3 regions of the Rhizobium sp. MHM7A genome follow, and region 1 is predicted to be linked to each of the others. Evidence: predicted binding sites of a transcription regulator. Region 1 holds the regulator's gene; each other region holds the start of a gene.
The links. Region 1 encodes LexA, which represses DNA repair genes until DNA is damaged. Its sites were predicted from a motif close to TGTTCNNNNTGTGTTCNG; they were not measured.
Positions count from the first base shown of each region.

Region 2: the regulator LexA is predicted to act here: its motif matches at 2,668-2,685, upstream of FFR93_RS27325 (ATP-dependent helicase).
Region 3: the regulator LexA is predicted to act here: its motif matches at 1,618-1,635, upstream of recA (recombinase RecA).

Region 1 covers NZ_VCHT01000004.1:240,948-245,034, reverse strand. The annotation lists gene eno (phosphopyruvate hydratase) at 1-695, opposite strand, end outside; gene kdsA (3-deoxy-8-phosphooctulonate synthase) at 836-1,681, opposite strand; gene FFR93_RS17435 (VOC family protein) at 1,678-2,574, opposite strand; gene lexA (transcriptional repressor LexA) at 2,774-3,493, shown strand; gene FFR93_RS17425 (ComEC/Rec2 family competence protein) at 3,474-4,087, opposite strand, start outside.
Region 2 covers NZ_VCHT01000010.1:124,373-128,459, reverse strand. The annotation lists gene murA (UDP-N-acetylglucosamine 1-carboxyvinyltransferase) at 1-180, opposite strand, end outside; gene FFR93_RS27355 (hypothetical protein) at 273-467, opposite strand; tRNA gene FFR93_RS27350 (tRNA-Thr) at 624-698, shown strand; gene FFR93_RS27345 (hypothetical protein) at 745-1,137, opposite strand; gene FFR93_RS27340 (DUF982 domain-containing protein) at 1,393-1,635, shown strand; gene FFR93_RS27335 (hypothetical protein) at 1,857-2,120, opposite strand; gene FFR93_RS41055 (hypothetical protein) at 2,170-2,337, shown strand; gene FFR93_RS27330 (hypothetical protein) at 2,355-2,630, shown strand; gene FFR93_RS27325 (ATP-dependent helicase) at 2,733-4,087, shown strand, end outside.
Region 3 covers NZ_VCHT01000009.1:179,306-183,392, reverse strand. The annotation lists gene FFR93_RS26185 (pseudouridine-5'-phosphate glycosidase) at 1-487, opposite strand, end outside; gene FFR93_RS26180 (carbohydrate kinase family protein) at 576-1,520, opposite strand; gene recA (recombinase RecA) at 1,750-2,838, shown strand; gene alaS (alanine--tRNA ligase) at 2,994-4,087, shown strand, end outside.

The sequences.
Region 1 (4,087 bases):
GGCTTGTAGCCGGCTTTCTCGATCGACTTCATGATGAAGTCCAGGGCCTCGGGCGCGCTCTTCAAGCCCGGTGCAAAACCGCCTTCATCGCCGACATTGGTGTTGTGGCCTTGCGCGGCAAGTTCCTTGCGGAGCGTATGGAAGACTTCCGACCCCATGCGCACGGCTTCAGCGATCGTATCGGCGCCGACCGGCAGGATCATGAATTCCTGGAAATCGATCGGATTGTCGGCATGGGCGCCGCCATTGATGATGTTCATCATCGGCACCGGCAGCAGGCTGGCGGAAGCGCCGCCGACATAGCGATAAAGCGGCAGGCCTGATGCCTGGGCGGCAGCCTTGGCGACAGCGAGCGAGACGCCGAGGATGGCGTTGGCGCCGAGGCGCGACTTGTTCGGCGTGCCGTCGAGTTCGATCATGATGTTGTCGATCTGGATCTGGTTTTCGGCATCGATGCCGCCGATCGCGTCGAAGATCTCGGTGTTGGCGGCATCGACCGCCTTCTGAACGCCCTTGCCAAGGTAGCGCTTGCCGCCGTCGCGCAGCTCGACCGCCTCGTGCGCGCCGGTCGAGGCGCCCGAGGGAACGGCCGCGCGGCCCATGCTGCCGTCTTCGAGATAGACGTCGACTTCGACGGTGGGGTTGCCACGGCTATCGAGAATCTCGCGGGCGATGATATCGGTGATTGCAGTCATGGGTTCTTCCTGCTCGGTGGGTGATAGGTCGTTCGAAGCCTGTCATAATCGAAGGCGTGCAAATTACAATGCCGCAATTTCCTGCCTTCGAACGGTATTATGTCGTGGCCTAAACCACGATCATGTCAGCCTGTTGAATGTCAGGCCTTGGCGATTGCGTCGAAGGCAAGCAGCTTCTCAAGCAGGCGCGGCATGTCCCTGAGATAGACCATATTCGGGCCATCGGACGGTGCGTTGTCGGGGTCCTGATGGGTTTCGAGGAAGACGCCGGCAATTCCCGTCGCGACCGCCGCACGCGCCAGCGTTTCCACGAACTCCCGCTGGCCGCCCGAGGAATCGCCCTGCCCGCCCGGCTGGGCAACGGAATGCGTCGCATCGAAGACAACGGGAGCGCCCATCGCCGCCATGATCGGCAGCGAGCGCATGTCGGAGACCAAAGTATTGTAGCCGAAGGAAGCGCCGCGCTCGCACAGCAGCACGTTTGGATTGCCGCTGGCGTTGAGCTTCTTCAGGACGTTCTTCATGTCCCAGGGTGCGAGGAACTGGCCCTTCTTGACATTGACGGCGCGGCCGGTCCTGGCGGCGGCGATCAGAAGGTCGGTCTGGCGGCAGAGGAAAGCCGGGATCTGCAGGACATCGACGATCTTTGCCACCTCCGCGCATTGCTCGGCGGTGTGGACGTCGGTCAAGACGGGAAAGCCGAATTCCTTTTTCAGATCGGCAAAGACCTCCATGCCCTTCTCCAGGCCGATGCCGCGCTCGGCCGAGAGGGAGGTGCGGTTCGCCTTGTCGAAAGAGCTCTTGTAGACGAGGCCTATGCCGAGCTTGCCGCAAAGCTCTTTCAGCGTGCCGGCCACCATGAAGGCATGATCGCGGCTTTCCATCTGGCAGGGGCCGGCGATCAGCGACAGGCGGCCTGTATTGGAAAAGGTGACTTGACCATCGCCTTCGCCGATCTTGACTTCGGAATTCGTATCGGAGCTCATCGTGGTTCCTCGAAGGCAAAGAGCGTGCCCTGGCCGGGCGCGGGCTTCACCAGAATGCGGTTGTTCTTACGCGTATACGTCACCCCGTTAGCAGCCAAATGCGCTTCTGTCACGGCAAGATCGGCGACATTGAAGAGGATTGCCCGGCCGCGCAGTCCGCGCTCGGCGGGTGAGACCGCGGTCTCGAAATAGGCCTCCAGCCCCTCCGGCGTCACCAGGCTGATCCTCGCATTCGAGGCCGCGATATTGACGCCAAACCCGGTTTTCTCGGCTGCCGATTGCGCTGCGGCAAGGCCGACGAAGGCGGCGAAAGCCGCCGGCTCCGGTGCGCAGAGCGCCACCTCAGCAATGCCGGTGACGCCATTGTCATGCCTTTCCAGCGAACCGCGATCGGCCGGCAACGGGTTGACGCGCTCGACGGCAAAGAGAAGGAGATCGGGCGCGCGGAGATCGCCGGCAAAAGCCAGTCTGAAGCTCCCGATGCTCTCGGAACCATCCGGCATTTTCATAGTCCGACTAAACTCCAGCATCTTGCCGGCGCTCGATCCCTTGTCGATGAAACTCTTATGATCGAGCCCGCAATCCCCGGTGCCGAAGGCTATCGCCGAAAGCCCTTCCTCGCCGCAGCGGAAGCGAAAGGCCTGGTTGTGGGCGGTAAAGACGTTACCCTGCCGCGCCGATAGCTCGCTCTCCTCGACGCTCGCTACACCGAGCGGCTCCAGATAGGTCTTGTCGGCAAAGAATACGCAGGCATTCTCCGTGCCGAAGGGGTGGCGCGCATCGGCGGCAACGGTGAAGCCGAGTTTCCCGAGCCTCTCGCGCGCCAGGTCTATATTGACGACAGGCAACACGACATGATCCAGCGGGTGCGGCTTGGCGGAATGGTCTTTCATAATGTCCCTCTCCCTGAAATGGCATGAGATGTGCGACGGCACGCGGTCAATTCAAGGCTTGCGCGCCAAATCCGGCGAATGAAAATAAAAATCTCAACGAGTTGACGGGAAGTTTTACGGAAATTTAGCTACTTGCAGAACACATATGGAACATATAGTGTCTGTTCTGGATTTGTTTCAATCACGGGGTCTGACGTCGATGCTCACGCGCAAACAACAGGAGCTTCTCCTTTTCATTCATGAGCGCATGAAGGAATCCGGCGTTCCTCCCTCTTTCGACGAAATGAAGGATGCTCTGGACCTCGCCTCGAAATCAGGCATCCACCGCCTGATCACGGCGCTAGAGGAACGCGGCTTCATTCGCCGCCTACCGAACCGCGCCCGAGCGCTCGAAGTGATCAAGCTTCCAGAGGCCTATAGCCCCAGTCTTCAACCGCGCCGCGGTTTTTCGCCGAGCGTTATCGAGGGCAGCCTCGGCAAGCCCCAGCCGGTCGCCGCCCCTGCTGCGGCAAAGGCGGTCGCAGACAACGGCAACTCCGTCTCCGTGCCGGTCATGGGACGTATCGCCGCCGGCGTTCCGATTTCGGCGATCCAGAACAACACGCACGACATCGTCGTTCCCGCCGATATGCTTGGCTCCGGTGAGCACTACGCGCTGGAGGTCAAGGGCGATTCGATGATCGACGCCGGCATCTTCGACGGCGATACGGTGATCATCCGTAACGGCAGCACTGCAAGTCCCGGCGATATCGTCGTTGCCCTCGTCGACGACGAGGAAGCAACGCTGAAGCGTTTCCGCCGCAAGGGCGCATCGATCGCCCTGGAAGCCGCCAACCCGGCCTATGAGACCCGCATCTTCGGACCCGACCGCGTCAAGGTGCAGGGCAAGCTGGTCGGCCTCATCCGCCGCTATCACTGACGCTGGACGGGCCGGAATCGGTAAAACTGTTGCTGCGCCAATCATAGGCGCGGTGGCGCATCCATGGCCGCGATAATGCATCGAAGGCCGTCGCGACCTCGAGGCCGCTCTCAGTGAAACGCAATTCGACCGAACCGGTCCTGCGCAGCGTTTCGCCGGTAAACAGCGCCGCACCCGAGCGGCAGCTGGCGAAGCGCAGGCGTACCGACGTTACGACAATATCGCCGGCATCGCAAGCAGGGCCGAGATAGGCGGCATTTTCGATGACGGTCACGATATGACCGTTTGCAAGCTTGGCTATGCACCAGGCTTTCCTGAGGCAGGAAAAGCTTTCCGCCTCAGCGCCGGCCGCGGCCGCCTGCATCGCGATCTTCGCTTCGTTCTGCTGCTCGCGGGAAAGCCTGAGGCGCCTCTCCTTATCCTCCGGGCTCGCAGGACTATCCAGCATCGTCGGCGGATTATGCACCGTCAGAACGAGCGCCCTCTGCCACTGATCGAAGATGAAATCCGGCGGCCTTTCGCGATTGGAGGCCATTGCTGCCGGCGTGACGACCGCGACGAGCGCGCCGTCTTCCGAAATCACCAGATCCGGCG
Region 2 (4,087 bases), on a different contig from region 1:
GTGATTGCCGAGGATGCGCATCAGAAGTTCGACATCGGCCAGATGCGGCACGTTTTCCAGCGTCAGCGTGTCACTGGTCAGAAGCGAGGCGATCATCAGCGGCAGTGCGGCATTCTTGGCGCCGGAAATCGGAATGATGCCATTCAGCTCATTACCGCCGACAATTCTGATACGATCCATGTGCGCTTACTTCCTGAAAGTTCTGCCTTGAAAGAAGGAGTGAGGTGTTTAGGGGATTTATGAAGAGGCTTCAATTCGTCCGGGACGGAACATTACGATTCGTCCATTTTTGCGGCGGGCAACCCATTTGTTTCGTCGGCTTGGCCGGAACGGCGGGCGCGCACCTGTTGCTTGCGTCTCGAGAGATTTTCCCTGAGCTTTTCGGCGGCGCGCTCGCGGCGCAGTTTCGCCTGTGCCTCGATCGCCTCTTTACGGCTCTTCTGGCCGGTTTCGGTCTTGTCGTTCATGTCAACAGAATTAGCCGAATTCGCGCTGATCCAAAAGTCCCCTGCACCTCTATCCACGCGAAGTTGGATTTTGCGGCTTGCGCTTGTCGTCAAGCTGTGGCAATAGCCGCCCCGTTCCCGCAATTGAGCCGCCCGGCTCGCACGGGTCCTGGTCCTGCTGCCGTAGCTCAGTGGTAGAGCACACCCTTGGTAAGGGTGAGGTCGGTGGTTCAATCCCACTCGGCAGCACCAGTTTTCTTCCAGCGATCGACTTTATTTCGTCTGCGCCCGGGAAACCCTAACGGCAAGTGGGAAGCAGTACCCTGCCATGAACGCAATCGGGAATGTCAGTCGCTTCGAGATAGTAGGGCAGGGATGGCGACTCCGCCCAACGCTCAAGCTGCTCAGCGGTTAACTTCGTTGGTACCGCGTTATATATACCCTCGATATACCATTGTTCTAATGTCTGCTCTCTCATCACGCGTGCGCGCAATGCGGCGATATCGATTGCGTGCACAAACTTGCCGACGGCAGTCTGCATATATTCCCGCTGCATTTCAGGGATGACCTCAGTAGAGACGTGCGAGAGCAGCGCCTCGTCAGCGGCCCCCTCTGCGCTGTGGGAGAAAACCGGCATTGCAAGCGCCGCACAGAGAAAAACAGCCTGGATCAATTTTCGATCTAAACCCATCTGACCCCCCTCGGCGTTCCCGGCATGGTAGCGGCAGTAGCGCCCAGCGCCATACAGCTTCTCTGCGACTGCTCAAAATCCCCTGGCGTGCCCCCGGACGATCCGCCTCACTCAAGCTGGCATTTCGCCTCATCAACAGCAAACGATTCACCATTGTTGGCGCGAAAAATCGCGCTAGAATGCCTATCATGGCGGCGTCTGTCTAACCGAAGGCGTCGCACCCGTGTTTCTGTCGACAATCGTGGAGGAGTATCGATGGCAACGGAAAAATGGAACGACCCAGTCAAGGTCGGCTTCGAAGGCGCCGACCTCAGAACCGTCAATGGGCCGTTCGATGCGTTGAAATGTCTGGCAGATTTCTGGCCGAGTTCGCGCGGGCTTCATTATATCAAAGCCCGTAGCACCTGCCGGGCGGCGCTGGACGGCCGCAAAAGCATGGACGAGGCAAGAGCCGAGTTTCTGGCGGCGGCCGAAGAGGCGAAGCTGAAGCTGCATTGATGCAGCAGGGACGCCTGCGGTTTACAGTTGGTCATCGAACTGTGCCGCGACGATACATTGTTTAATTTTCGCTTAACCTTGCATCGAGCAGGTGCCGGGTTTTGGAGCAAAGGGCGTTGCGCCTGAGCCAGCTGTTTCGATAGAAAACACGCAGCCATCATGATGATGGTCAGAGGCTCGTCACCGGAAACGCAGGCGAGCCTCGTTCGAGCTGATCGGTTTCAGCAATCCGCGCCGGTCTCATTCTCCATCTCGATATATCCCACACCGATGATCGTGCCGTCGGCCGCGCGGATGAAGGACGGCAGATAGTGCGGCTCCGGTGGCTCGCAGGCGGTCGTCTCGGTATATTCGTTAAGGGCGATCTGATCCTTCGGCAAAGCGGAATAATCCATGCCGGTCTCAAGTGAAGCATTGGCTGAGCCGGCAAAGACGCCGCAGCCGATGATCAGGGTGGACGCCCAGAGGCGAGAAAGCGTCTGCATGATGGTCTCCAGCGTTTCAGATCCGGCATTTCAACCCGTGGGAGGACACTTGGTTCCCTCAGCGCCGCAGCAGGCGACTGCGCACATAGCCTCGGCCGACGATGCGCGCCGCTATCTCGGTCGCCCGGTCGACACCGCCGCGCCGGCGCACGAAACCTTCGAGAATGGTGACTGGCAAGCAGCCCTTGGCGAAAGAGGCTGCCCGTTCCATATCTGATGGCAGTCTGAGAAGGGATGACGATGATGAAAGCGTTTCTGCCCGCCTTGTTTGCAGCGGCATTGCTGGCCGGCTGCTCCTCGGCCGATACGGCCGCGCTCGAACCCATTCCCGGCAGCATCACCTATGGCGGCCAACCGCGAACCAAGCTCAGCAAATCGCCGGTCGGCAGCGTCGTCTACAACCAGTTCTACAATGAGACGGGCCAGCGTGTGGAGGAAACCTATATTCTCCAGCCCGACCGCAGCCTGAAGTTAGTGCGGCGCGAGGTGGGACCGGATTTCCCCGATTGAGGATCGCCGCGCTGCAGACTTGACAGCGGCTGAAATCGCGAACATTCAAGGAACATCTAATCTTCTCGCACTGATTCTGCGGGAGCCCGACCGGACGGCTGGATGTATCTCGAAAAGCTCAATCCGCAGCAGCGCATGGCCGTGGAGCATGGCACGCTCACCGACGGCAGCCATATTGCCGGACCGCTGCTGGTCATTGCCGGCGCCGGCTCCGGCAAGACGAACACGCTGGCGCATCGGGTCGCCCACCTGATCGTCAAGGGCGCCGACCCCCGCCGCATCCTGCTGATGACCTTCTCGCGGAGGGCTGCCGCCGAGATGGCGCGGCGCGTCGAGCGCATCTGCCGCGACGTGTTGGGTTCGAATGCCGGCGTTATGGCCGATGCGCTGTCCTGGTCCGGCACCTTCCACGGCATCGGCGCGCGGCTGCTGCGCGATTATGCGCAGCAGATCGGCCTCGATGCCGATTTCACCATTCACGACCGGGAAGACAGCGCCGATCTGATGAACCTCATCCGGCACGATCTCGGCTTCTCGAAGACGGAAAGCCGCTTTCCCGCCAAGGTCACATGCCTTGCCATCTATTCCCGGGCGGTGAATTCGGAGACCGCGCTCGACCAGGTGCTGCGCGACGCCTTTCCCTGGTGCGCGGCGTGGGAGAAACAGCTGCGTGAGCTTTTCGCCTGTTATGTCGAGGCGAAGCAGGCTCAGAACGTGCTCGATTACGACGACCTGCTGCTCTACTGGGCGCAGATGGTGGGCGAGAGCGTGATCGCCGAGGATATCGGCAGCCGCTTCGACCATGTGCTCGTCGACGAATATCAGGACACGAACCGGCTGCAGGCCTCGATCCTCCTGGCGCTGAAGCCCCAGGGACAGGGGCTGACCGTCGTCGGCGACGATGCGCAGTCGATCTATTCCTTCCGGGCGGCGACGGTGCGCAATATCCTTGATTTTCCCGCCGCCTTCAGCCCGGCCGCCAATATCGTCACCCTCGATCGCAACTACCGCTCGACGCAGCCGATCCTGGCGGCGGCCAATGCGGTGATTGATCTCGCCTCGGAGCGCTTCACCAAGAATCTCTGGACGGAGCGGCAGTCGGCGGAGCGGCCGCGCCTCGTTTCGGTGCGCGACGAGGCCGAGCAGGCTCGTTATGTCGCCGACAAGGTGCTCGACAATCGCGAGGAAGGCCTCAAGCTCAAGCAGCAGGCTGTGCTCTTCCGCACCGCCCATCACAGCGGGCCGCTGGAGGTGGAACTGACCCGGCGCAACATTCCCTTCGTCAAGTTCGGCGGCTTGAAGTTTCTCGACAGCGCTCATGTGAAGGACATGCTGGCCGCCCTGCGCTTTGCGCAGAATCCGCGCGACCGGGTGGCGGGCTTCCGGCTGATGCAGATCCTGCCGGGCGTCGGCCCGTCGACGGCGCAGAAGGCGCTCGATCTGATGGCGGAGGTTGC
Region 3 (4,087 bases), on a different contig from region 1:
CGGCGGAGACCACGATAACGCGGGTGCGCGCAAGTTCCTCGAGATCGGCTGATATATCGAAGCTTTCCTCGGCGCCGCGGTGCACGCCGCCGATGCCGCCTGTGGCAAAGACGCGAATGCCGGCGCGGGCGGCCGCGATCATCGTCGCCGCGACCGTGGTGGCGCCGGTGCGGCGTTCGGAGATCGCGAAGGCGAGATCGGCGCGCGACACCTTCATCACCTCTTTCGCCTTGGCAAGTTGCTCGAGTTCCGCAGCTTCAAGGCCGATATGCAGCGTGCCGTGGATGACGGCGATCGTCGCCGGCACCGCGCCCTGATCGCGAATAATTGTCTCGACGCTGCGCGCCATTTCGATGTTGCCGGGATAGGGCATGCCATGGGTGATGATCGTCGATTCCAGCGCCACCAGGGGCGCGCCGCGCTGCTTGGCGCTGGCGACCTCCTTCGAATAGGCGATCGGCAGAAGAGGGGAAATGGGCTTGGTCATGGTCTTGTCCTGTCGTCGATAGAGCGTGATGCCGAAAAATGCCGGCGGTGTTCGGAGGACATCATGCTCAACTCCTTAGTTAGGCGCTTCAATGCAGAATTCTCGCCACGGGAACAAGGGCAAGCGCTTCATTCAGGCCATCCGCGGTCAGATTTTCGTTGACGGCGTGCCGCGACTGAACGGTGAGCGCTGCCGCTGCTGCGCCATAGCGGACGGCTTCCTCGAGCGGTAGGCCTGTTATCAGGGCGGCAAGCGTGCCGGCGGCAAGCGAATCGCCTGCGCCGGTGACATCGGCGACGGCGTCGGCGACCGGCGGCTGCAGCGTGGCGACGCAGCCTTCACGAATCGCTACGAGCTCGCGCTGGCCTCGGGTGACGACAGCGCTCCTGATACCCATCGCCTTCAGCAGCGGAGCCCAGCCGGCCGCATCCTGCGGCTGTTGCCCGACGAGGACGGCGGCCTCGGCTTCATTGAGGAATAGGTAGTCGATATCCTTGATGGACGGCTTCAGCCTGACGACTTTCGCCGGCGAGATGGCAATGGCCCCAACTGGTTTGTCCAGGGAGTGTGCCTTCGCGACGATCGCCGTGATTGTCTCTTCCGGCAGATTGGCATCGACGAGAATGCAATCATGAGCGGCGAAGGCCTCTCGCACCCAGCGGATGGAAAGGCGCCGCGGCACGAAGAAGCGGTAGAGATCCATGTCGGCAAGGGCGATCACGAGGTCGCCGGTCTTCTCGATGATCGCGGTATAGCTCGGCGTCTTGCGGTCGAGGAAGACGAAGGGCCGGTCGTCGATGCCGGCGAAATCGGCAGCTTCGCCGACCATTTCGCCGAAGGGATCGCCGCCGCGCGGCGAGATCATTGTCACGTGAAAACCCAGTCTTGCAAGGTTGCGCGCCGCGTTAAAACCGCCGCCGCCCGGCTCCTCGAACCAGGTGCCGGGATTGCTGGCACCTGGCGCCGTTTCGCCGGAGATGCGGCCGCGCCGGTCGATATGGGCACCACCGAGAACGAGAATCTTTTTCATCAGCTTACCCGCTATGATAATGCGCGGAGGGCGAATCGATGCGTTCCGCCTGGCTGCGAAAAAGCCCGCGCATTTGGCCTAAGCCGTTGCTTTGCATCGATAAAACAAATGTAGAACACGGACCATTTTACCTTTTTCTTTCAAATGTTTGTTCGCCCATTGCGGGAATGGAACAAATAGGGTACAAACTCGACATTGCTTGAGCGGCTTCAATAACCTAAAGGTGGATCGGATGTCTCAGAATTCATTGCGGCTGGTAGAGGACAAATCGGTGGACAAAAGCAAGGCGCTTGAAGCGGCACTCTCACAGATAGAGCGGTCGTTCGGCAAGGGCTCGATCATGAAACTCGGTTCCAACGAGAACGTTGTCGAGATCGAAACTGTTTCGACGGGCTCGCTTGGCCTCGATATTGCACTCGGCATTGGCGGTCTGCCGAAGGGCCGTATCATTGAAATCTATGGACCGGAAAGCTCGGGCAAAACAACGCTTGCGCTGCAGACCATTGCGGAATCGCAGAAGAAGGGCGGCATCTGCGCCTTCGTCGATGCCGAACACGCGCTCGACCCTGTCTATGCCCGCAAGCTTGGCGTCGATCTGCAGAACCTCCTGATCTCGCAGCCAGACACCGGCGAGCAGGCGCTGGAAATCACCGACACGCTGGTGCGCTCCGGCGCCGTCGACGTTCTCGTCGTCGACTCGGTCGCCGCGCTGACGCCGCGCGCCGAAATCGAAGGCGAGATGGGCGACAGCCTGCCGGGCATGCAGGCCCGACTGATGAGCCAGGCGCTGCGCAAACTGACTGCTTCGATCTCCAAGTCGAACTGCATGGTGATATTCATCAACCAGATCCGCATGAAGATCGGCGTCATGTTCGGTTCGCCGGAAACGACGACCGGTGGCAATGCGCTCAAATTCTATGCCTCCGTGCGCCTCGACATTCGCCGCATCGGCTCGGTCAAGGAGCGCGAGGAAGTGGTCGGCAACCAGACCCGCGTCAAAGTTGTCAAGAATAAGATGGCGCCGCCCTTCAAGCAGGTCGAGTTCGACATCATGTATGGCGAAGGCGTATCGAAGACAGGCGAGCTCGTCGATCTCGGCGTCAAGGCTGGTATCGTCGAGAAGTCGGGCGCCTGGTTCTCCTATAACAGCCAGCGTCTAGGTCAGGGCCGCGAAAACGCCAAGACCTTCCTGCGCGACAATCCGGATCTCGCCCGCGAAATCGAGCTGGCGCTGCGCCAGAATGCCGGCCTGATCGCCGACCGATTCCTGCAGAATGGCGGGCCGGACGCCGATGACGGCGATGCCGCCGCGGAAATGTAATTTTCGCGCCTGATCTTGATCGGATATCTCAGCCGGCCGCATTCCCTCATCAGAATGCGGCCGGTTTTGTTTGTCGGCTGGACAGTGGCGGAGGCGAACGTTAAAAGCCGATGAATTTGTATTTACCGGCCTCGGGCAGCATTGAAGGGCATAGAATGAGCGGCGTGAACGATATCCGGTCGACCTTCCTCGACTATTTCAAGAAGAACGGCCACGAGATCGTTCCGTCGAGCCCGCTCGTGCCGCGCAACGACCCGACGTTGATGTTCACCAATGCCGGCATGGTGCAGTTCAAAAATGTCTTCACCGGCCTTGAAAAACGTCCTTATGCGACTGCGACAACCTCGCAGAAGTGCGTGCGCGCCGGCGGCAAACATAATGACCTCGATAATGTCGGTTATACCGCCCGTCACCTGACCTTCTTCGAAATGCTCGGTAATTTTTCCTTCGGCGACTATTTCAAGGAGAATGCGATCGAGCTTGCATGGAAGCTGGTGACTGAAGGCTTCGATCTGCCGAAGCATCGGCTGCTGGTGACCGTCTATTCCGAAGACGAGGAAGCAGCGGCGCTGTGGAAGAAAATCGCCGGCTTCTCCGACGACAAGATCATCCGCATCCCGACCTCCGACAATTTCTGGCAGATGGGCGATACCGGCCCCTGCGGCCCGTGCTCGGAAATCTTCATCGACCAGGGCGAGAATGTCTGGGGCGGCCCTCCCGGTTCGCCTGAGGAAGACGGCGACCGGTTCCTGGAATTCTGGAACCTAGTTTTCATGCAGTTCGAGCAGACCGAGCCTGGGGTTCGCAATCCGCTGCCGCGTCCTTCGATCGACACCGGTATGGGTCTGGAGCGCATGGCCTGCATCCTCCAAGGCGTTCAAAGCGTCTTCGAGACCGATCTTCTCCGCACGCTGACCGGCACCATCGAGGATACGATAGGCGTCAAGGCGGAAGGCAGCGCCAGCCACCGCGTCATCGCCGACCACCTGCGCTCCTCGGCCTTCCTGATCGCCGACGGCGTTCTGCCGTCGAACGAAGGCCGCGGCTATGTGCTGCGCCGTATCATGCGTCGCGCCATGCGGCATGCACAGCTTCTCGGCGCCAAGGAGCCGCTGATGTACAAGTTGCTGCCGGCGCTCGTGCAGGAGATGGGCCGCGCCTATCCTGAACTCGTGCGCGCCGAGGCGCTGATCTCGGAGACGCTGAAGCTCGAAGAAGGCCGCTTCCGCAAGACGCTGGAGCGTGGCCT